Regions from separate parts of the Blautia sp. HCP3S3_D9 genome, predicted to be linked through region 3. Evidence: predicted binding sites of a transcription regulator. Region 3 holds the regulator's gene; each other region holds the start of a gene.

What was found. Region 3 encodes HrcA, which represses chaperone genes, less so after heat shock. Its sites were predicted from a motif close to TGTTAGCACTCNNNNNNNNNGAGTGCTAACA; they were not measured.
Region 1: the regulator HrcA is predicted to act here: its motif matches at 4,758-4,788, upstream of groES (co-chaperone GroES).
Region 2: the regulator HrcA is predicted to act here: its motif matches at 2,811-2,841, upstream of ACTNES_RS02690 (Hsp20/alpha crystallin family protein).

Annotation. Positions count from the first base shown of each region.
Region 1 covers NZ_JBQHWS010000110.1:4,003-11,117, reverse strand. The annotation lists gene ACTNES_RS16175 (RNA polymerase sigma factor) at 1-1,207, opposite strand, end outside; gene ACTNES_RS16170 (RNA polymerase sigma factor) at 1,194-1,460, opposite strand; partial or broken gene ACTNES_RS16165 (zinc-ribbon domain-containing protein) at 1,482-1,547, opposite strand; gene ACTNES_RS16160 (zinc ribbon domain-containing protein) at 1,571-2,206, opposite strand; gene ACTNES_RS16155 (hypothetical protein) at 2,209-2,406, opposite strand; gene groL (chaperonin GroEL) at 2,713-4,332, opposite strand; gene groES (co-chaperone GroES) at 4,371-4,655, opposite strand; gene codY (GTP-sensing pleiotropic transcriptional regulator CodY) at 5,057-5,845, opposite strand; gene topA (type I DNA topoisomerase) at 6,218-7,115, opposite strand, start outside.
Region 2 covers NZ_JBQHWS010000006.1:29,628-36,742, forward strand. The annotation lists gene ACTNES_RS02670 (YibE/F family protein) at 1-499, shown strand, start outside; gene ACTNES_RS02675 (biotin transporter BioY) at 765-1,310, opposite strand; gene bioB (biotin synthase BioB) at 1,391-2,362, opposite strand; gene ACTNES_RS02685 (DUF5684 domain-containing protein) at 2,540-2,725, opposite strand; gene ACTNES_RS02690 (Hsp20/alpha crystallin family protein) at 3,004-3,468, shown strand; gene ACTNES_RS02695 (DnaJ C-terminal domain-containing protein) at 3,535-4,683, shown strand; gene nudC (NAD(+) diphosphatase) at 4,800-5,648, opposite strand; partial or broken gene ACTNES_RS02705 (DUF6783 domain-containing protein) at 5,706-5,795, shown strand; gene ACTNES_RS02710 (cupin domain-containing protein) at 6,348-6,689, opposite strand; gene ACTNES_RS02715 (Ldh family oxidoreductase) at 7,008-7,115, shown strand, end outside.
Region 3 covers NZ_JBQHWS010000036.1:20,832-27,946, reverse strand. The annotation lists gene uvrB (excinuclease ABC subunit UvrB) at 1-701, shown strand, start outside; gene hrcA (heat-inducible transcriptional repressor HrcA) at 1,349-2,389, shown strand; gene grpE (nucleotide exchange factor GrpE) at 2,407-3,051, shown strand; gene dnaK (molecular chaperone DnaK) at 3,112-4,992, shown strand; gene dnaJ (molecular chaperone DnaJ) at 5,018-6,202, shown strand; gene ACTNES_RS09070 (phosphatase PAP2 family protein) at 6,472-7,115, shown strand, end outside.

The sequences.
Region 1 (7,115 bases), on a different contig from region 3:
TACGGTCAGCACTTTCATATCCCATTTTAGCGAATGTAGAATAAATTCCATTTCCATCAGGCGCCGCATATAAAGACACATGTGAACCTACAGTTCCAATCATGCTGACTTCAGAACCGTTCAGTAATGTGTATATCTCCACCTGCCAGTCTGCTTCACATGTTCCATGGGAAATAAGCAGTTCATTCGTTCCGTCCTGATCTATATCATACAATGCAATTTCCACTATAGATCTGTTCAGACCTGAAAACTCCAGATTTGATGCCATACTTTCAAATGTCTCTTTATACATTGGATACTCAGGATAATTTGAATAATCCACTGTATCCTCAGCAGTCTGCTCCTGTTCATTATCTGGTTCCGATTCCGGTTGAGTTTCTTCTGTATTCTCATCTGTTTCAGATTCCGTTCGTGTTTCTTCTGTATTCTCGTCTGTTTTAGTTTCTTCCGATGCTTCTGTTTTTTTCTCCGGTGACTCTGTCGGTTCCGGAGTTTCTGTTACCTCTGCCGTTTCCTCCGGCTCCTTAGTTGGTTCTGCTTCCACTGATTTCTGTTCTTCTGAAGATTCATTCTCTGACTCAGATGTCTGTTCATGGATAAACGGTAATTTATCCGCATTCTTCACAACACCGTAAACTCCATCTGCGCCAACTGCCCCGGTAAGTACAATTGCAGCCACTTTCATACTCAGGTGTCTGGCAGCTGTTTTACCAGCTGCTCCTGCCGCCTTTGCACCTGCCCGGGCTGCGGTACCTGTCGTATTCCAGGAACCTGCTGACTGTGCCGGTTCTATACAGGCATCCATAACACTCTGTAAAACACCCATTTCCGCCGGATCTGCCGGTGCACTTTCCAGTCTGCGCAGCAGATACAGGAAGAATGCAAATGGTGCAGCTGTGTAGAGTTTTGTGCCTTTCTTTTCCAAGTCAAGAACAAGTTCTTTTACTTTTTTCCGACCATAAGATAAGCGACTCTTTACTGTATTGTCGCTGACTCCAAGAGTGAACGCAATGTCTTTTACGGACATTTCTTCATAGTAAAACATACCTATGACCAGTCGCTGGTCTTCCGGCAGCTGATCCAGAATTTCAAGAACAAGGCGGCATACCTCTTTCTCGTCCATTGCCATTTCCGGATTCAGATCTGTTCGCTCGTCTTCGATTGATTCCTCGAAAGAGAGGTCATCTGATTCATTATCTCCGGACATATCTCGGTTTGCATTTCTTCAGCAAGTCCTTGGCTGTATTATTTGCTATCATTTTCAGCCATGGAACCAGTTTACTCTCATCCTGAAGCTGATCCAATCTGGTAAATGCTTTTACATATGTATCCTGTAAAATATCGTATACGGTATCTTCATCTTTTACAAGAACTTTGATTACTCTATATACCGCAGAACTGCTTTGGTTATATATTTCTGCAAGGGCATCCTCTTCCTGGTTGCGGGCTCGCTCCAGCAAGCTCTGATTCCTTCTGACGGGATTACCACAGTACTTACAGAATTTAGAATTTTCTGGAAGTTGATTTCCGCATTTCGTGCAAAACATATTTTTCTCCTTTTGAAATTAAATTAACCCATATACGATAAAGTTGTTACCTTATGCTTTTTTAATTTTTTAAATTTACAATGATAAAGTTCTTCTAACGTATCAAAAGTATCCTGATTTTCATTTACAAATTCTACAACATCTCCATTTTTCCATTTTCCATTTTCTCCAGTCCCTATATCAGCACAATACTCCAGTATATCGCAAAAGTGTGATGTCACATCATCATAATCGCATAACGTTTCATAGGCTTCCTTTTCATCGTCAGCATTACTATACTCTTTTTTACACCATCTTTTTGCACTTTTCTTATCTAAAGTTATTTTATCTTTATACTCCTCCATAAATTTTTCCGGATTGAAATCTGCTCTCACAGTTCCAAATCCATCATATCCACCCTCAACTACATCATAGATATCATTCATATCAATAACTGTTCTACGATTCGAAAATCCAGTAACTCCTACAATCACTACAACACCTGCTACCGCCAAAGCTGCTATCTTTTTCTTTGATTTTGATTTAAAACCTGTTTTAATATTAGTTTTCGTAGCAGATACAGGTGGTACCTGTGTTCCCATCTGAAGTCTTTGTCCGCAATTTGAACAAAACATCGCACCTTCTTCTTTAATTTCACTTCCGCATTTTGAACAGAACATAATCATTTCCTCCTTCTTTCATTTTCTTCTTTGATTACTTTTTTCGATTCATTTTGATTCTCTGTTTTTTCTTCAATTGCTTTTTGGGGGTCCCGCATCAACTGTATGACTCTCCGAAATATCACCCATAACTGCTCCCATGGCACTGGCAGGGTATCGATCGTGTGTGTGATCATTTTTCTGATACTGTTATCTGTCATAGGCATTCTCTCCTCTCTGATCTATAGACGATTCAGAAAAGAGACTGGTTTTATTTTTATCGATATTTTATAACTTTTTTTCAAAAAAGATGCTTTTTCTGACGAATAACCGTTTTTTCAGATGGATGGCACTATTTATGTACATAAATGAATTATAGCATATTTTTCCAAAGCCTATGAATACATACCGTAATATTTCCAATAATTTTTTTCTAAACATATTTTTCTACAAAAAAAGACGTTCCACAAATCATATGATTCATGGAACGCTTTTTTTATTTTTTCTGCGTATTATTTTTTATAAAATTACATCATTCCCATTCCCGGGTTAGCAGCCGGTGCCGGATTGTCTTCTTTGATGATTGCAACAGCAGATTCTGTTGTAAGTAATGTAGAAGCAACGCTTGTAGCGTTCTGAAGGGCACTTCTTGTAACCTTTGCAGGGTCAAGGATACCTTCGCTTACCATATCTACGTATCTTTCGTTCAGAGCATCGAAACCGATTCCTGGTTCGGATTCTCTTACTTTGTTGATGATCACGGAACCTTCCAGTCCTGCGTTTGCAGAAATGCGGAACAGAGGAGCTTCCAGAGCTTTCAGGATGATGTTTGCACCTGTCTTCTCGTCACCTTCCAGAGTAGCTGCAAGTTTTGCAACTTCTTTGGATGCGTGGATGTAAGCAGATCCGCCACCTGCGATGATACCTTCTTCAACTGCTGCTCTTGTAGCTGCAAGAGCATCTTCCAGACGAAGTTTAGCTTCTTTCATTTCTGTTTCAGTGGAAGCACCAACACGGATAACAGCTACGCCGCCAGCCAGTTTTGCAAGTCTTTCCTGTAATTTTTCTTTATCAAATTCAGATTTTGTTTCTTCGATCTGTCCACGGATCTGTGCAACACGGTTTGCAATTGCATCTTTGTCACCCATACCGTCAACGATAACTGTGTTCTCTTTTGCAACTTTAACAGATTTTGCACGTCCTAACTGTTCCATAGTTGCATCTTTCAGTTCAAGACCGAGTTCTTCGGAGATTACCTGACCACCTGTAAGGATTGCGATATCCTGAAGCATTTCTTTTCTTCTGTCGCCATATCCAGGAGCTTTGACAGCTACTACCTGGAATGTTCCTCTTAATTTGTTTACGATAAGAGTTGTAAGTGCTTCACCCTCTACATCTTCAGCGATGATGAGAAGTTTAGCACCAACTTTTACGATCTGTTCCAGTAATGGAAGGATTTCCTGAATATTGCTAATCTTCTTGTCTGTGATCAAGATGTATGGATCGTCCAGATTTGCTTCCATTTTTTCCATATCTGTTGACATATATGCGGAAACATATCCACGGTCGAACTGCATACCTTCTACAAGGTCAAGTTCTGTGTGCATTGTCTTGGATTCTTCAACTGTAATAACGCCATCTTTGGAAACTTTTTCCATAGCGTCTGCTACTAACTGTCCAACTGTCTCATCGCTTGCAGAAATAGATGCAACGTTTGCGATCTGTTTCTTGCCGCTGATTGTCTGGCTCATATTTTTGATTGCTTCTACTGCTGTATCAGTAGCTTTCTTCATACCTTTTCTCAGGATAATCGGGTTAGCGCCTGCTGCCAGGTTTCTCATTCCTTCATGAACCATAGCCTGTGCAAGAACTGTAGCTGTTGTTGTACCATCTCCTGCTACATCGTTTGTCTTGGAAGCAACTTCTTTGATCAGCTGGGCTCCCATGTTTTCAAATCCATCTTCCAGTTCGATTTCTTTTGCGATTGTAACACCGTCGTTTGTGATAAGCGGAGCACCGTATGGTTTGTCAAGAACTACGTTTCTTCCTTTCGGTCCTAATGTTACTCTTACTGTATCAGCTAATTTATTTACACCAGCTTCAAGAGCTGCTCTGGCTTCTGCGCCGAATTTAATTTCTTTTGCCATGATAATATGACCTCCTGTTTAAATTCTGTCTTCTATAATTATTTAACGATAGCAAGAATATCGTTCTGTCTTACGATGATGTATTCTGTGCCGTCCATTTTTACTTCTGTTCCTGAATATTTGGAGTAGATAACTTTATCACCTACAGCAACTTCCATTTTTACTTCTTTGCCATCAACAACTCCGCCAGGTCCTACAGCTACTACTTCTGCCTGCTGTGGTTTCTCCTGTGCCTGTCCTGGAAGAACGATTCCGGATTTTGTTGTTTCTTCTGCTTCAACCTGTTTTAATACAACTCTGTCACCTAAAGGTACTAATGTCATGATCTATGATCCTCCTTTATTTTTCAACTTAATTTTGTTACCGTTTCCTCTGTATTGAATTCCGGCAACTGTTTCGGCGCTCTGTCTAACCTTGCCGATTTTTGCTAGCACTCATTTACCTTGAGTGCTAATCACTGTCCTTATATTATTGAAAACGGCCTGATTTCGCAAGTTCTTTTATCATTACAAAATAAAATATATTCTCTTATTTACTCTTTTATTCTCTTTTTTTCTTTCATTTTCTTAATTTGCAAATAATTTTAGTTTTTACAGCACTTTCTCAAAAAGAATCCTGTTGGCAAAATTCACATCTGTAGCAAAGGTTTCCGCAACCTAAAAAAGACCATCTGTCAAAAATGACAGACAGTCTTTCTTATTTTGTGTTTCTCAGATTATTTATCTCAGGATTTCTTACTGTTTCTCTGTGCTTTAATCTCTTCCAGTTCGTCAAAGATCACTTCATTAAGAACCTTGATATAGGTTCCCTTCATACCGGAAGATCTGGATTCAATGACACCGGCACTTTCAAATTTTCTTAATGCATTTACGATTACGGATCTGGTGATTCCCACACGGTCTGCAATCTTACTTGCAACCAGGATTCCCTCGTCTCCGTCAAGTTCGTCGAAGATATGAATAATTGCTTCCAGTTCAGAGAATGATAAAGTATTAAACGCAGATTTCACTACCTGCTGCTTTCTGTCTTCCTCTGCATTCTCTTCATGAACAGCACGCATCATCTCCAGACCGACAACGGTAGTTCCATATTCGCTGACAATAATATCTTCAATATCATATGGTCTGTCATAACGGTACATAAATACTGTACCCAGTCTCTCTCCTGCAATATCTATCGGATTGATGATTCCCTGATAACTGCTTGACACATGCTCGAATCCCAGTGTCTGAAGATTCACATTCTCTTTTGTTGACAGTACGCCAAGAAATCTCTCATTTAATAATGAGTCCACATATCCGCCAACCTTATCTTCGATTAGCTCAGTGATCTCTTCTACACCCGGACATAAACTGACGCCCAGAACCTTTCCTTTTTTGCTGAGAACCAGAATATTGGAACTCAATGTTTCCATCAAAACCTGGCAGATATCATTAAATACCACCTTGCTGGAACTGCTGTTATGCAGAAGTTTGTTTATTTTTCTTGTTTTATCCAGCAACTGAACGCTCATATAGTCCTCCTTTCGCCTTGCATATATCTGAAGTCTTTTTCTCTACTGATCACAAAGTGAACAACACCATCTTTTCTGACACGATTCACGGAATGAACAGTAATTTTCTTCTGTTATGAAAGAAGATTCAGACATACTTGGTCATTAACATTACTCGTACTTTAATACTACACGTTTCACCGCCAAATTACAAGACAAATTTTATTATTTTTTAATTTATTTTTTCTTTTCTGAAAATAGATTCCTTTTACAAATATTATCCAATAAATATTTTTGTAGTTCTAAATCCGGACATATAAGCAAAAAAATACAGGAAAAAGCGAGATCTTCTTCCTGTATTTGCTGACTTTATTATATTTTATCTTAAAAAGCTTATTCCTCTTTTGCGTCTTTTGGCTCAACGTATCCACAAGTCTCCTGGCTGCAAACGAGCTTGTTCCCCTTTTCCACCATGTAACTTCCACATTTTGGACATTTCTTTGCGGATGGTTTCTGCCAGGACATAAAATCACATTCCGGATTGTTCTCGCATCCGTAGTATTTACGTCCTTTTTTGGTTTTCTTGAGAACAATTTCCTTCCCGCATTTCGGACATGAAACTCCGATTTTCTCAAAATATGGCTTGGTGTTTCTGCACTCAGGAAATCCCGGACATGCTAAGAAACGTCCATGAGGACCATACTTGATAACCATGTTTCTGCCGCAGTTGTCACAGATCACATCTGTGACCTCATCCTGGATATCAACTTTCTCAAGTTCTTCCTCTGCTGCGTCTACATCTTTCTTCAGATCAGGATAGAAGTTGCTGACTACCGTCTTCCATTTGACAGTGCCTGCTGCCACACAGTCGAGAAGACCTTCCATAGTTGCTGTGAAGTTTACATCTACAATACTTGGAAATGCCTGCTTCATAATGTTGTTGACAACCTCACCCAGCTCTGTGACATAAAGATTCTTCTGCTCTTTTGCCACATAGCGACGACTGATAATGGTAGTAATGGTCGGTGCGTAAGTACTTGGACGTCCAATTCCCAGTTCCTCCATGGTCTTAACCAGGGATGCCTCTGTATAATGTGCAGGAGGCTGTGTGAAATGCTGCTCTGGTTTCAGTTCCTTAAGTGTCAATTTCATACCTTTCTCAAGGCTCTGGTTCAGCACATTCCCTTTTTTCTGATCCTCTTCATCTGTGTATACGGACATAAATCCATCAAATACGATCTTAGATGCAGAAACTGTAAAGATATATTCATCTGCTCCAATCTTTACAGAT
Region 2 (7,115 bases), on a different contig from region 3:
CGGAGTTGTCCTTGCTGGGATTTCTGCATGGTGTTTCAGCAAAGCTTCCGGGATTTCCGGTTTCAATGTTTCGGATATTGAGATTCTGATGACTCTCTGGAATACAAATCGTATTCAGGTTGGAGGATTGCTTTTATCCGGATTGCTGATCTCATGTCTGGGGGCAGTTATGGATGTAGCCATGTCCATCAGCAGTGCTATTGATGAGATTTACAGACAGAATACTTCTTTGACTCGAAAAGAACTCTTTAAAGCCGGGCTGCGTGTAGGCAGAGATATGATGGGAACGGACAGCAATACGCTTATCCTGGCATTTGCAGGAAGCAGTGTAAGTACGCTTCTTCTTGATTATTCCTATGATCTTCCGTATCAGCAGATCATTAATTCAAATAATATTGGCATAGCGATCATGCAGGGGCTGGCGGGAAGTTTTGGGATTGTACTTTCTGTACCGTTTACGGTGCTGATCTGTACAGTGCTTTTTCATAAGAGTAAATAATCAGTAATTATTCAGCAGTCCACTATTTCGGAGATTTTTTTGCGTCTGCATACTCGAATCTGCATTCTACGCGATTTGTACATTGTTTTCGAAATAACTATACCACTCACTTGGCTGCGAATTCGATTGCACAGATAAAAAAGCCTCAGCGTAGCTAGTTTACGGGAAAAAGTACTGATAAGGGAAGAAAACAAGATATGTATAACAAACAGGTGCAGGTCACATATTTATGACCTGCACCTGTTTGTGTATATATTGGTAAATATTACCGTATTCTTTTCTTTATCATTGGTCCGATGATCATGGCGATTACCATTTTTACCAGGTCGGCCGGGATAAATGGGATTACGCAGACTGCAAGAGCTGCTTTGAAGGTGTAATCTGCAACTATGCAGAACCATATGGTTCCGAAAAGGTAGCATACAATCGTTCCGACGATCATACCGATAAGTTGTACCCAAGGTTTATGGCAGTTATCTATTACCAGTCCGGCAATGACAGCCATGACGATAAAACCGATGATATATCCGCCTGTAGGACCTGCCAGTTTTGCAGGACCGCCTGTGAAACCGGAAAATACCGGAAGACCAACGAGTCCAAGCAGAAGATAGATCAGATAACTGATTGTTCCTCTTTTCCATCCGAGAAGATACAGGGACAGGTAGATTGCCAGGTTCGTAAATGAGATAGGAACCGGACCGATCGGAATGGACAGTGGGGCAAGAATGCAGGTAACCGCAGCCATCAGTGCGGTCATGGTTATTTCGTAGGTTTTGCTGCGAGGTGCAGTAATGCTTTGTGTCTGGTTCATGTCAGAGAGTTCTCCTTTTGAAATTTTTTAGTCGGGCGGATAAAATCATCCGCACTTGGTTAAATATGGTTTGTGTATGATCATGCGGACTCGATTTCATAAGTAAATCCTGCATCCGTGATAGTTTTCAGAGTATCTTCGATGCCCTGACCGCCTTCTGTCAGATAACCTGAGGCGAAGATGGAGTCAACAACACTGAGCAGTTTCTTTTCTTCACCTTTAAAATAAACTTCTCTTCCGGCAGCACAGCGGATATCTGCTTTTGGTACAAGAAGTCTTGCAAGGCAGAGGACTTTCATGCAGTATTCTGTTGTCAGAATGGAGATATCAGCATCTCCCAGAGGAGTTCCTTTGATTGGCAGGAGGAAGTTGATCGGTAATGCTTCCGGCTGGATTTCGCGCAGTTCGAGAAGCATATCAACTACATCTTCTTTGCTTTCACCCATACCAATGATACCGCCGCTGCAGATTTCAAATCCCAGTCCCTGAAGCATGTGGATATTCTGTACACGCTGTTCAAAAGTATGTGTACTGCAGATGTTGTGGTAATAGGACCGGCTGCTGTTCAGATTGTGTTTTATTCGGTCAAGACCAGCTTCTTTTAGCATTTTAGCCTGTTTCTCTGTCAGAAATCCGATGGAGCAGCAGAGATGTGTTCCGTGCTCTTTCATCTTACGAATCCGGCGGGCAAGTTCTTCGATTTCTTTATCTGTAAATTTCATACCGCTCAGGCCGATACAGTGTCTGGATAAATGATAATCATTTACGAAATCATTATCCTGATACAGTTTATCTTCATCTACCCATTTGTATTTATCAATATCTGCAGTAGAACGACAGGACTGTGCGCAGTAAGCGCAATCCTGAGAACAGTTTCCGCTGCGTGCGTTGGTAAGAATATGAATGCTTACACGATTTCCCTTATATTTATATCGTAAACTCTTTGCACGATCGATCAGTGCATCGATTTCCTCATTCGGAGTATTTAAAATAGCAATTGCATCCTCTCTGGAAAGAACAGGTGCCTCTTTTTCATATAATTCGGAATTCATAGTAGTACCTTCCTGTGATTTTTTGTACGGGTATCACTTTAACATATAAAAGTGTGAATTGTTAACTTAAATTTGAAACTGGTTTACAATTAATATCTGGCGGGAAGATAGAAAAAACAGCGGATTGCTTATCAGATAAGCAGTCTGCTGTTTTTTTGAATTCTTTGTATTGACTTTTTATTTCTGTGCGCCGTGGTAAGTAGAATCACCTAATCCGAGGATCAGTATGAAGATTGGTGATAAGAAAATAAGACCGATTGCAAATCCGGTTCCTTTTCCAAAAGCTTTAGCCAATTTTACGCTGTACATGATGCTGATGATTTCTGCAATGATACGAAGCAGGGAAACAATAGCAAGGATCATTGTGTTGTTGCCATTCGGAGTAGCAAGACCGCTTACACAAGAAGCAACGATCCTAAAATAAAAGGAAAATGTGAAGAAATTGTGAAATTAGCACTCGTCTCTTGACAGTGCTAATAATGCGTGTTATATTACATACAGAACAAAGGAAGGGGAACAAAAAGAGAACAAAGAAATAAGTTCTATGAGATTCCTGATCACCTAAGTTCCAAAGAAACAAGGTAAAGATGCATAATTAAAAGCTCAGAAGATGAGCGGTATGAAAAAAGGAGAGATGACTTATGTTGATGCCTAGTATTTTTGGAGAAAATTTATTTGATGACTTTTTTGGAGATTTCCCATTTTATTATGATAAAGGTATGAAAGATGTAGAGAAGAAACTCTACGGACGTAGAGCCAGCCACGTAATGAAAACAGATATCAAGGAAACTGATAAAGGTTACGAACTGGTTGTAGATCTTCCGGGATTCACGAAAGATGAGGTTAAGGCTGATCTGGAGAATGGTTATTTGACCATCAGTGCAGAGAAAGGTCTGGACAAAGATGAGCAGGAGAAAGAAACCGGACGTTATATCCGCAGAGAACGTTATGCAGGTGCCTGCAGCCGTAGCTTCTATGTAGGTAAAGAAGTACATCAGGACGACATCAAAGCAGAATTCAAACATGGTATCCTGACATTATTCGTTCCGAAGAAGGAAGCAAAACCAGCAGTGGAACAGAAGCACAGCATCTCCATTGAAGGATAATAGATTAAATTACAGCAACGGGAGGTCAATCTTTTGGCTTCCCGTTGTTTTTAAAAGAAGGTGATGATATTGAAAAGAGACTATTATGAAGTTCTGGGCGTGAGCAGAAACGCAGATGCAGCAGCAATCAAAAAAGCATACAGAAAACTGGCCAAGAAATATCATCCGGACAGCAATGAGGGAAATGCTACAGCCGCAGAACGGTTTAAGGAAGTAAATGAAGCCTATGATGTTCTGAGTGATGAAAAGAAACGTAAATTGTATGATCAGTTTGGTCATGCTGCTTTTGAAGAAGGCGCCGGCAATTACGGCGGAGCTCAGGGAAATCCGTTCGGCAGCGGATTTGGCGGCAGCCAGGGAAATCCGTTTGGCGGCGGTTTCCAGGGATCATATAGTGACGGAAACGGATATCATGAATTCCATTTTGAGAATGGCGAAGACATGGATGATATTCTGAAGAACATCTTTGGCGGTGGATTTAAGAAGAGTAAATCATCCGGTGGATTTGGAGGAAGCGGATTCGGTACTGGTGGTTTCCATGGAAGTGGCTTTGGCGGTTTTGGCAGCGGAAGCAATGGTTTCGGCAGTGGATTTGGCAGTGGCGGAAGTGATTTCCACAGTCAAGGATTTGGAGGCCCTTATAGCAGTAAGGGTGAGGATCTTCATGCAGATGTTACTGTAAGTTTTGATGAAGCAGCTTTCGGCGGAAAGAAGGTTATCCGTCTGCAGAGCAGCAACGGTGGTGTCCAGAATTATGAAGTCAATATTCCAGCAGGTATTGAATCTGGTAAATCTATCAGGCTTAAGGGAAAAGGACACCCTGGAATCGGCGGCGGAGAAGCTGGTGATCTGCTTCTGAAAGTTAATGTCCAGGATAAACCGGGATATAGACGTGAGGGCAGAGATGTTTATACAACAGTAAATATTCCATTTACGACAGCAGTATTTGGCGGTGAAGCGAAAGTTCATACGATTTATGGAGATGTTCTTTGTAATATCAAACCTGGAACACAGTCCGGAACTAAGATCCGTCTGAGAGGTAAGGGTATTGTTGCAATGAACAATCCATCTGTACATGGCGATGAATATGCAACAGTACAGATTGAGGTTCCGACAAACCTGACACCAGATGCAAGACGGAAACTGAAAGAATTCGAACAGGAATGTAATGGAAGCCGCAGGAGCCGTGGATTTGGCAGCGGGAGTGCGGCGTGAAGAATAATAAGGAATGCTTTTGAGCATATAGTGAAAAAGTTTTATATAGAGACGAAAAGGATACATGCATAATAAAATGAGATGCATGTATCCTTTTGTTGTATTGGGGAAAATATTTATCTGGGTTCCTTACCATCTCGGAAGAGCATCATCATTTCCTTCGTTAAACTGATATTATTACCCTGATCCGGAATTTTGTCACGTTCTATCCACTGAGCCATGGAAAGTTCTTCGTGGTCTACGGTGAGTGTGTCGTCACCGTCTACATCGCAGAAGAATCCAAACAGCAGAGAGCCGCTGAAGGACCATGGCTGACTCTTGTAATAGCGAAGATTCTTAACTTTTAATCCGACTTCTTCCATTACTTCCCGGTGTACAGTTTCTTCAATTGTTTCTCCAATTTCTGCGAAACCTGCGATCAGAGCGTAACGTTTGAATCTGCGTCCTTCATATTTGGAAAGAATAATCTTATCTCCGTTTGTGATTCCCACGATAACAGCAGGGCACAGAACCGGGTATTCGTGATTGCCGCAGGATGGGCATTCCATCATACGTTCCTTCTGGCTGTGGACCATTGGCTTTCCACAGCAGCCGCAGTACTGGCGTTTGTTGTACCATTGAAATAATTGATGCCCGGTGATTCCTGCGAATGCCAGATGCTGCGGATGAGCGGTACGCAGGACACGTACATCCTGAAATTCATAATCCGGAAGCAATGAGGTATCAAGATCTGGAATCAGATAGAAGCGTTGCTCATCGACGGAGAAGAGGTAAATATAATTGGTATAAAGATCATCAATTTTTCCCTCTAATTCCTGGAAATGTGGAAACGTGATCGCTTCTTCACGTTTCTGTTGTGGAAGAAGGATACGGCCTTTTTCGTAAGCGAGAATGAAACTGTTTTTGTCCGGTGCAGATGGTTTATATTCATTATGGTAAGTGTGGGGTGCGATATCCTGAATCATAGTGTAGATGTCCTTTTCTTTAAAATTAGAAATATATTAGAGCATATTTGAAAAAGGCTTTCTGCAAAATCTTCCATAAAGTGGGGCGTGCAGATTGCAGGAATGATTTTCAAACACACTCTAGTGTACCGACAAGTTGATTCTTGAAATAATCTTGCAGGATAAATTTTTTATTTCAAGGCGGAGGAAGGAGGCGTAGCGGTGGCTACGGCGACTGACGACAACGCGGAAATAAAAAACTTAGACGCGAGATTGTTCAAGAAATCAACTTGTTGGTACACTAGGAAGAGCAACTGGTTATATCCTGATCATGCAGATAAGTTGGCCCTTAATTTATCTGGTGATATATGAAGCTTTTGTAACAGCTTAACCAAAATATGAGCAGATAATAAGAAGATGGGTATCAACTTATTATCTGCTCATAGTATATGCCAGTGATTTTATAAAAGCAAGGGACAAAAATGTCTTGCAGAATGTTATCAATAAATAAAGGCATAATGATCCTAGTACATCGAATATTAAGTAACCGCCATATTGACTTGTCTGATTTTTCATATGCCGCGTTGTCGTCAATCGCCGTAGCCACCGCTACGCCTCATTCCTCCGCCTTGCATATGAGAAAATCATCCTGCGTCAATATAGCAGATACTTAATATTCGATGTACTAGAAACAGATGCTGATAAAAAAGGTTCAGCAAATTATTTCTCGATCGGGAAAACAACTGTAAGCAACATCTTGAAATCTTCCTGTGCATATACAGCGTGCGGGATAGTAGCAGGCATGATCAAGGTTTCACCAGCATTTACCAGGTGTTCTTTTCCACCTACAGTGAATTTACCTGTTCCTTCCAGAACGTAAACCATAGCATCACCTTTGGAATCATGGGTGCTGATCTCTTCGCCTTTGGAGAAAGCGAATAAGGTAAGGCTTACGTATGGATTCTGAGCCAGAGTTTTGCTCACGATCTGACCGTCCTGTGCAGATACCTGGGATGCGAGATTTAATACTTCTTCGTGTTTAATATTCTTAATAAACTCCATGGTTAAATTCCTCCTGTGATTACTTAACTTTCTGCCATAAAGTATATCACAGCATGCCAGAAAAATGCGTTATTATAACAACATATTTTAGAAAATATCTGGATTTTTACTTCTGTGTCCGGCACAGGGAGATTCCTGCTTTGGGTATTGAGAGGTGTATGCTGAGAACCAAGGGGACAGTAATTACAAAAATAATAAGTTACCAAAAAAATAAAAAAGCATATTGTACTCTGGAAAGATGAATGGTATAATCAGTTATAAAGATTGGTAATACCAAAAAGGGAAATGAGTAATACTTCAAGGAGGGCTTTTACAGTTATGGGATATGTGAAATGGAGTTATGACACATTAAATACTTTTTGCCATGATGTATTTCGTAAGTTTGGTTTCAATGAGGAACAGACCAATATTATCAAAGATGTTTTA
Region 3 (7,115 bases):
TTGACGACCTGATCGGGGAAGTAAACAAAGAAGTGTCAAAGAAACACAAAATCCTGATCACCACTCTCACCAAACGAATGGCAGAAGACCTGACAGAATATATGAAAGAAGTAGGAATCCGAGTCCGTTACCTCCATTCCGATATCGATACCTTAGAGCGTGCCCGCATCATTCGGGATATGCGTCTGGATGTTTTTGATGTTCTGGTAGGAATCAACCTCCTTCGAGAAGGCCTGGACATTCCGGAAATCACCCTGGTAGCAATCCTGGATGCAGACAAAGAAGGTTTCCTCCGTTCCGAAACCTCCCTCATCCAGACCATCGGACGAGCTGCCCGAAACAGTGAAGGCCATGTAATCATGTACGCAGACAACATGACCGATTCCATGCACAAAGCCATCACCGAAACCAACCGCCGCCGAACCATCCAGGAAGCCTACAACAAAGAACACGGAATCACTCCGACTACTATCAAAAAAGCAGTCCGCGACCTCATCGCCGTATCCAAAGCAGTAGCCGAAACCGAAGTCCGACTCCAGAAAGACCCAGAGTCCATGACCCGTAAAGAACTCACCAAACTCATCGCCCAGGTAGAAAAACAAATGCGCGCCGCAGCCGCAGATCTCAACTTCGAACAGGCCGCCGAACTACGTGATAAAATGATCGATCTGAAAAAGAATCTGGATATTTTAGATAAATAGTGCTCTACTGAGTCTTTTTCGTCTGTGTAATCGAATTTGAAGACAAGCAAGTGATATAGTTATTCTATAGCAATCCTCTAAAATAATGTATCTTAATCTAGCCCATCAGAGTGTGAAATCCTGCGTCAGATATCTTCCTTGTCTTTCACACTTTGCTGAACTGTCTTAAATGCATTATTTACAAGGATTGCTATAGAAGAGGCGATTCGCCTCCCAGGCGAGAGCCCCGCCTGTATAATCGTCCTGAACAGCCAGCGGGGAGAAATTATTGATATTGTGTGCATTTGCAGGATGCTTAGAGATACTTAGTCTGCAGAAATCTGCGTTATGAGCCGGCTGCATCACCTGTCTGAGCGGAGTCTGCGACGGAGCGAGTTTGACAAGCCGGCTCATGCCTTTAGCAGATTTCTGCAGACTTAGTATCTCTTAGCGTCCGAAACCGCACACAATATCAATAATTTCTCCCCGCGTCCCCTTTTCATAACACGTTCCAATACCCCCTATTGTTCATAAAATAACAAAAAATTCACAAAATAATATTGACAAACCAAATCAAGAGTGCTATCTTATGAGCATAAGGTGTTAGCACTCCTAAAACATGAGTGCTAACAAACCAAAAAACAAAGGCAGTAAAGGAGTGGAATTTCATGGATCAGGAATTAGATGATCGTAAAAAGAAAATACTAAAAGCCATCATCAAAACCTACATGGAAACAGGCGAACCGGTGGGTTCCCGGACCATTTCCAAGTTTGCAGATTTAAATGTAAGCTCTGCCACCATCCGGAATGAGATGTCAGACCTGACAGATATGGGATATATCGTACAGCCCCACACCTCAGCCGGAAGAATTCCTTCTGATAAAGGTTATCGCCTCTACGTAGACGAGCTGATGAAAGAAAAGGAATCAGAGGTTCAGGAAATCAAGGATCTCATGATAGAGAAAACTGACAAACTGGATAAAATGCTGAAGCAGGTAGCAAAGGTACTGGCCTCCAATACCAACTATGCAACCATGATCTCTGTTCCACAGTACAGCGGAAGCAAGATTAAATTCATCCAGCTTTCCCGCGTAACACCCCTTCAGCTTGTAGCAGTAGTAGTGAGTGATAACAATGTCATCCGAAACCAGATCATCAATCTGGATGAGGAGATGGACGATCAGACAATCCTGAAATTAAATCTTCTTCTTAACACCAACTTAAATGGGGTGCCCATTCAGGATATCAACCTGGGAATGATCGCCCGCCTGAAAGAACAGGCAGGTGTACATGGCTCTGTGGTTGGCACAGTCCTTGATGCAGTGGCAGACACCATCCAGGTAGACGAAGACGATATGCAGATATATACTTCAGGAGCAACAAACATTTTCAAATATCCGGAGCTTGCAGATACAAGTAAAGCAAGTGAGCTGATCTCAGCATTTGAAGAGAAGCAGGATCTGGTAGATCTGGTGAAAGAGAGAATGTCTGATACCGAGAACACAGGAATTCAGGTGTACATTGGTGATGAGATGCCGGTGCAAACCATGAAAGACTGCAGTGTGGTGACAGCCACTTACGAACTTGGAAAAGGAATGCATGGTACCATTGGTATCATCGGTCCGAAGCGTATGGATTATGCAAATGTAGTTGACAGCCTGAAGGCTTTGAAAGTCCAGCTGGACGAACTGATTAAGAAAGAGAGTTAGAAAGGCGGTAATAGAGAGTGTCAGAAGAAACAAAGAACACAGCTTTGGAGGAAGAAACAACAGAGACTCCTGTAACAGAAGAAACTGTTGAGGATGAACCTGAAGTTGTAGAGAATGGTGAAGAAGAAGCAGAAGAAATCCCGGTAGAGGATGGAGACGAGGAAGCTTCCCAGGATGACAAGAAAGACAGCAAATCAAAAACTTCTTTCTTCGGTAAGAAGAAAAAAGAAAAAGATAAATTTGAACAGCAGATCGAAGATCTGACAGACAGACTGAAACGAAACATGGCTGAATTTGATAACTTCCGTAAGAGAACGGAGAAAGAGAAATCCAGCATGTACATCATCGGAGCCAAGGATATCGTTGAGAAAATCCTTCCGGTTGTGGATAACTTCGAAAGAGGCCTTGCACAGGCACCTGAAGGAGATTCTTTCGCGGATGGCATGAAGATGATCTACAAACAGCTGATCACAACATTGGATGAGCTGGGTGTGAAACCAATCGAGGCAGTCGGTAAGGAATTTGATCCGAACTTCCATAACGCAGTAATGCATGTGGAGGACGAAGAAGCCGGTGAGAATATTGTGGTAGAAGAATTCCAGAAGGGCTACACTTACAAGGATTTCGTAGTCCGTCACAGTATGGTAAAAGTAGCCAACTAATTTACATGAAAATATAGAATATATCAAATCTAGTTGAAAATAAACAGGAGGAACAAGATTATGGGAAAAATTATTGGTATTGACTTAGGTACAACAAACAGCTGTGTAGCCGTAATGGAAGGTGGACAGCCAACAGTTATTGCAAATACAGAAGGCGCAAGAACAACACCATCTGTTGTCGCTTTCACAAAAACAGGAGAACGTCTTGTAGGTGAACCTGCAAAACGTCAGGCAGTAACAAACGCAGAGAGAACAATCTCTTCCATTAAAAGAGAGATGGGTACTGACTACCGTGTAACAATCGACGACAAGAAATATTCCCCACAGGAAATTTCCGCTATGATTCTTCAGAAACTGAAAAAAGATGCAGAAGGATACCTCGGTGAGAAAGTTACAGAAGCAGTTATCACAGTTCCTGCATATTTCAACGATGCTCAGCGTCAGGCAACAAAAGATGCCGGTAAGATCGCTGGTCTTGAAGTAAAACGTATCATTAACGAGCCTACAGCAGCAGCTCTTGCTTATGGCCTTGATAATGAAAAAGAACAGAAGATCATGGTATACGACTTAGGTGGTGGTACATTCGATGTATCTATCATTGAAATCGGTGATGGCGTTATTGAGGTTCTTTCCACAGCCGGTAACAACCGTCTTGGTGGTGATGACTTCGACCAGAAGATCACAGATTATATGCTTTCAGAATTCAAGAAAGCAGAAGGTGTTGACTTAAGCAATGATAAGATGGCACTTCAGAGATTAAAAGAAGCTGCAGAGAAAGCTAAGAAAGAACTTTCTTCCGCAACAACTACAAACATCAACCTGCCATTCATTACAGCTACAGCAGAAGGTCCGAAACATTTCGATATGAACCTTACAAGAGCTAAATTCGATGAATTAACACATGACTTAGTAGAAATGACAGCTGATCCGGTACGTCGCGCACTTTCCGATGCAGGTATCACAGCATCTGAACTTGGTCAGGTACTTCTGGTTGGTGGATCTTCACGTATCCCGGCTGTACAGGATAAAGTAAGACAGTTAACAGGCAAAGAGCCAAGCAAGAACCTGAACCCGGATGAGTGTGTAGCACTTGGTGCTTCTATCCAGGGTGGTAAACTTGCAGGTGATGCAGGCGCAGGCGATATCCTTCTTCTGGATGTTACTCCACTGTCACTGTCCATTGAGACAATGGGTGGTATCGCAACAAGACTGATCGAGAGAAATACAACTATTCCTACAAGAAAGAGCCAGATTTTCTCAACAGCAGCAGACAACCAGACAGCAGTAGATATCAACGTTGTACAGGGTGAGCGTCAGTTCGCGAAAGACAACAAATCCCTTGGTCAGTTCCGTCTGGATGGAATCCCACCAGCACGTCGTGGTGTTCCGCAGATCGAAGTTACATTCGATATCGACGCAAACGGTATCGTGAATGTATCCGCTAAGGATCTTGGAACAGGTAAAGAACAGCACATCACAATCACAGCTGGTTCTAACATGTCTGATTCCGATATCGACAAAGCAGTTAAAGAAGCTGCTGAGTTCGAAGCACAGGATAAGAAACGTAAAGAAGCAATCGATACAAGAAACAATGCTGATTCCATGGTATTCCAGGTTGAGAATGCACTGAAAGAAGCTGGCGACAAGATCGATGCTAACGATAAAGCTGCTGTAGAAGCAGACCTGAATGCACTGAAAGACTTACTGTCCCAGACTGCAAACGCAGAAGAGATGACAGACTCTCAGGTAGCTGATATTAAAGCTGCTCAGGAGAAGATGATGGAAAGTGCTCAGAAACTGTTCGCTAAGATGTATGAGCAGACACAGCAGGCAGGCGGCCAGGCTGGTCCGGACATGAGCAACATGGGCGGAGCAGGAAACACAAATGCAGGAAGCAGCAACGATGATGATGTTGTAGATGCTGACTACAAAGAAGTTTAATATAGAGCATAGGAATAAATAAATCATGGCTGATAAGAGAGATTATTATGAAGTCTTAGGCGTGGACAAAAGCGCCGATGACGCAACACTTAAAAAAGCATATCGTAAGTTAGCCAAAAAGTATCACCCGGATGTAAATCCGGGTGATAAAGAGGCTGAGGCGAAATTTAAAGAAGCAACAGAAGCTTACACCATCTTAAGTGATCCGGATAAGAGAAGACAGTATGACCAGTTTGGTCATGCAGCATTTGAAAACGGCGGTGGCGGTGCTGGCGGCGGCTTCGGAGGTTTTGACTTCAATGGTGCTGACATGGGTGATATCTTCGGCGACATTTTCGGTGATTTATTTGGGGGCGGTGGCAGAAGCAGACGTGCCAATAATGGTCCGATGAAGGGAGCAAACCTTCGTGCACGCGTAAATATTACTTTTGAAGAAGCTGTCTTTGGCTGTGAAAAGGAACTGGAGATCGTACTGAAAGACGAATGTACCACCTGCCACGGAACAGGTGCGAAACCAGGTACTTCCCCGACAACCTGTCCGAAATGTAACGGTGAAGGTCAGGTCGTATATACACAGCAGTCCATGTTTGGAATGGTGCGTAATGTACAGACTTGTCCGGACTGTCACGGAACAGGTAAGATTATTAAGGACAAATGTACCTCCTGCCGTGGAACCGGATATACTTCTTCCAGAAAGAAGATTCAGGTATCTGTACCTGCAGGTATTGACAATGGTCAGAGCATCCGTATTCGTGAGAAAGGTGAACCAGGTACAAACGGAGGACCGAGAGGCGATCTGCTTGTAGAGGTAAATGTTGCACGTCATCCGATTTTCCAGAGACAGGATATGAATATCTTCTCTACTGCGCCTCTTACATACGCGCAGGCTGCACTGGGCGGTACTGTACGTATCAATACGGTGGACGGAGAAGTGGAATATGAAGTGAAACCGGGGACTCAGACAGATACAAGAATCCGTCTGAAAGGAAAAGGTGTGCCATCACTGAGAAACAAGAATGTACGTGGAGATCACTATGTAACTTTCGTTGTTCAGGTTCCTGCAAACCTCAACGAAGAAGCAAAAGAAGCACTGCGTAAATTTGACGAAGCATGCGGCAACCGCCCGAAAGAATCTTCTGAAGGAACAGAGAAATCTGAGAAGAAGAAAAAGAGCTTCATGGATAAATTAAAAGAGACTTTTGAAGACTGATCCTTACAGATCTAAGAGTTGGACTTCTATAAAAGTTCAGAAATATAAAAGAAAATTAAAGAAAAGAGGGCAAACCTCTTTTCTTTTTTTGCGTGGTCGTGTATATTGAAAGATAACGGTAAAATGCAGAAGAGAAGTCGCAATGATTATATGACCTCAAAAAGGGATAGAATAAAAGACTACAGATGCAAGTATTTCCGATAGTTGAAAATGATACAGGTTCATAACAGTTTAGCAGGATAAAAGTTTCCTGAGAAATGGAGAGATATTTGACTAAAAAAGAGAAAATCAGAGATTTTCGGGAGAAATATCTCCCAACATGGGCAATATTGCCACTGGTAAGCATTGTTATTTTGAACTGTCTGATTTACTGGGGCAGCGGTATGTTGACAGCCAGCAGATATCATTTTGACTTTACCTCATCACTGGATAGAGCAGTGCCATTGATTCCACAGTTTGTCTGGATTTATATTCTGGCATTTCCGTTTTGGGCAGCAAACTATATTCTGGCAGCGCAAAGGGGAAAAGATGGATTCTATCGCTTTGTGGCAACAGACTTGACGGTGCATATTGCATGCTTTGTAATTTTTCTTATTTTACCGACTACGAATGTAAGACCTGAGATTTCAGGCAGCACATGGTCTGAGCAGATCCTCAGGATGGTTTATCTGGTAGACGGTGGCAGCAGCCCGTCGAACTTATTTCCGTCCATTCATTGCTACGTAAGCTGGCTGAGCTGGCGCGGAGTCAGAAAGTCAGGGAAGATTCCGAAATGGTATCAGCATTTTTCACTGATTTTTGCAGTTTTGATCATTATTTCCACGCAGGTGTTGAAACAACATTATCTGGTGGATGCCATTGCGGGAGTGGGGATGGTGGAACTGGCGTGGAGATTTTACAGCAAAGGAAAACG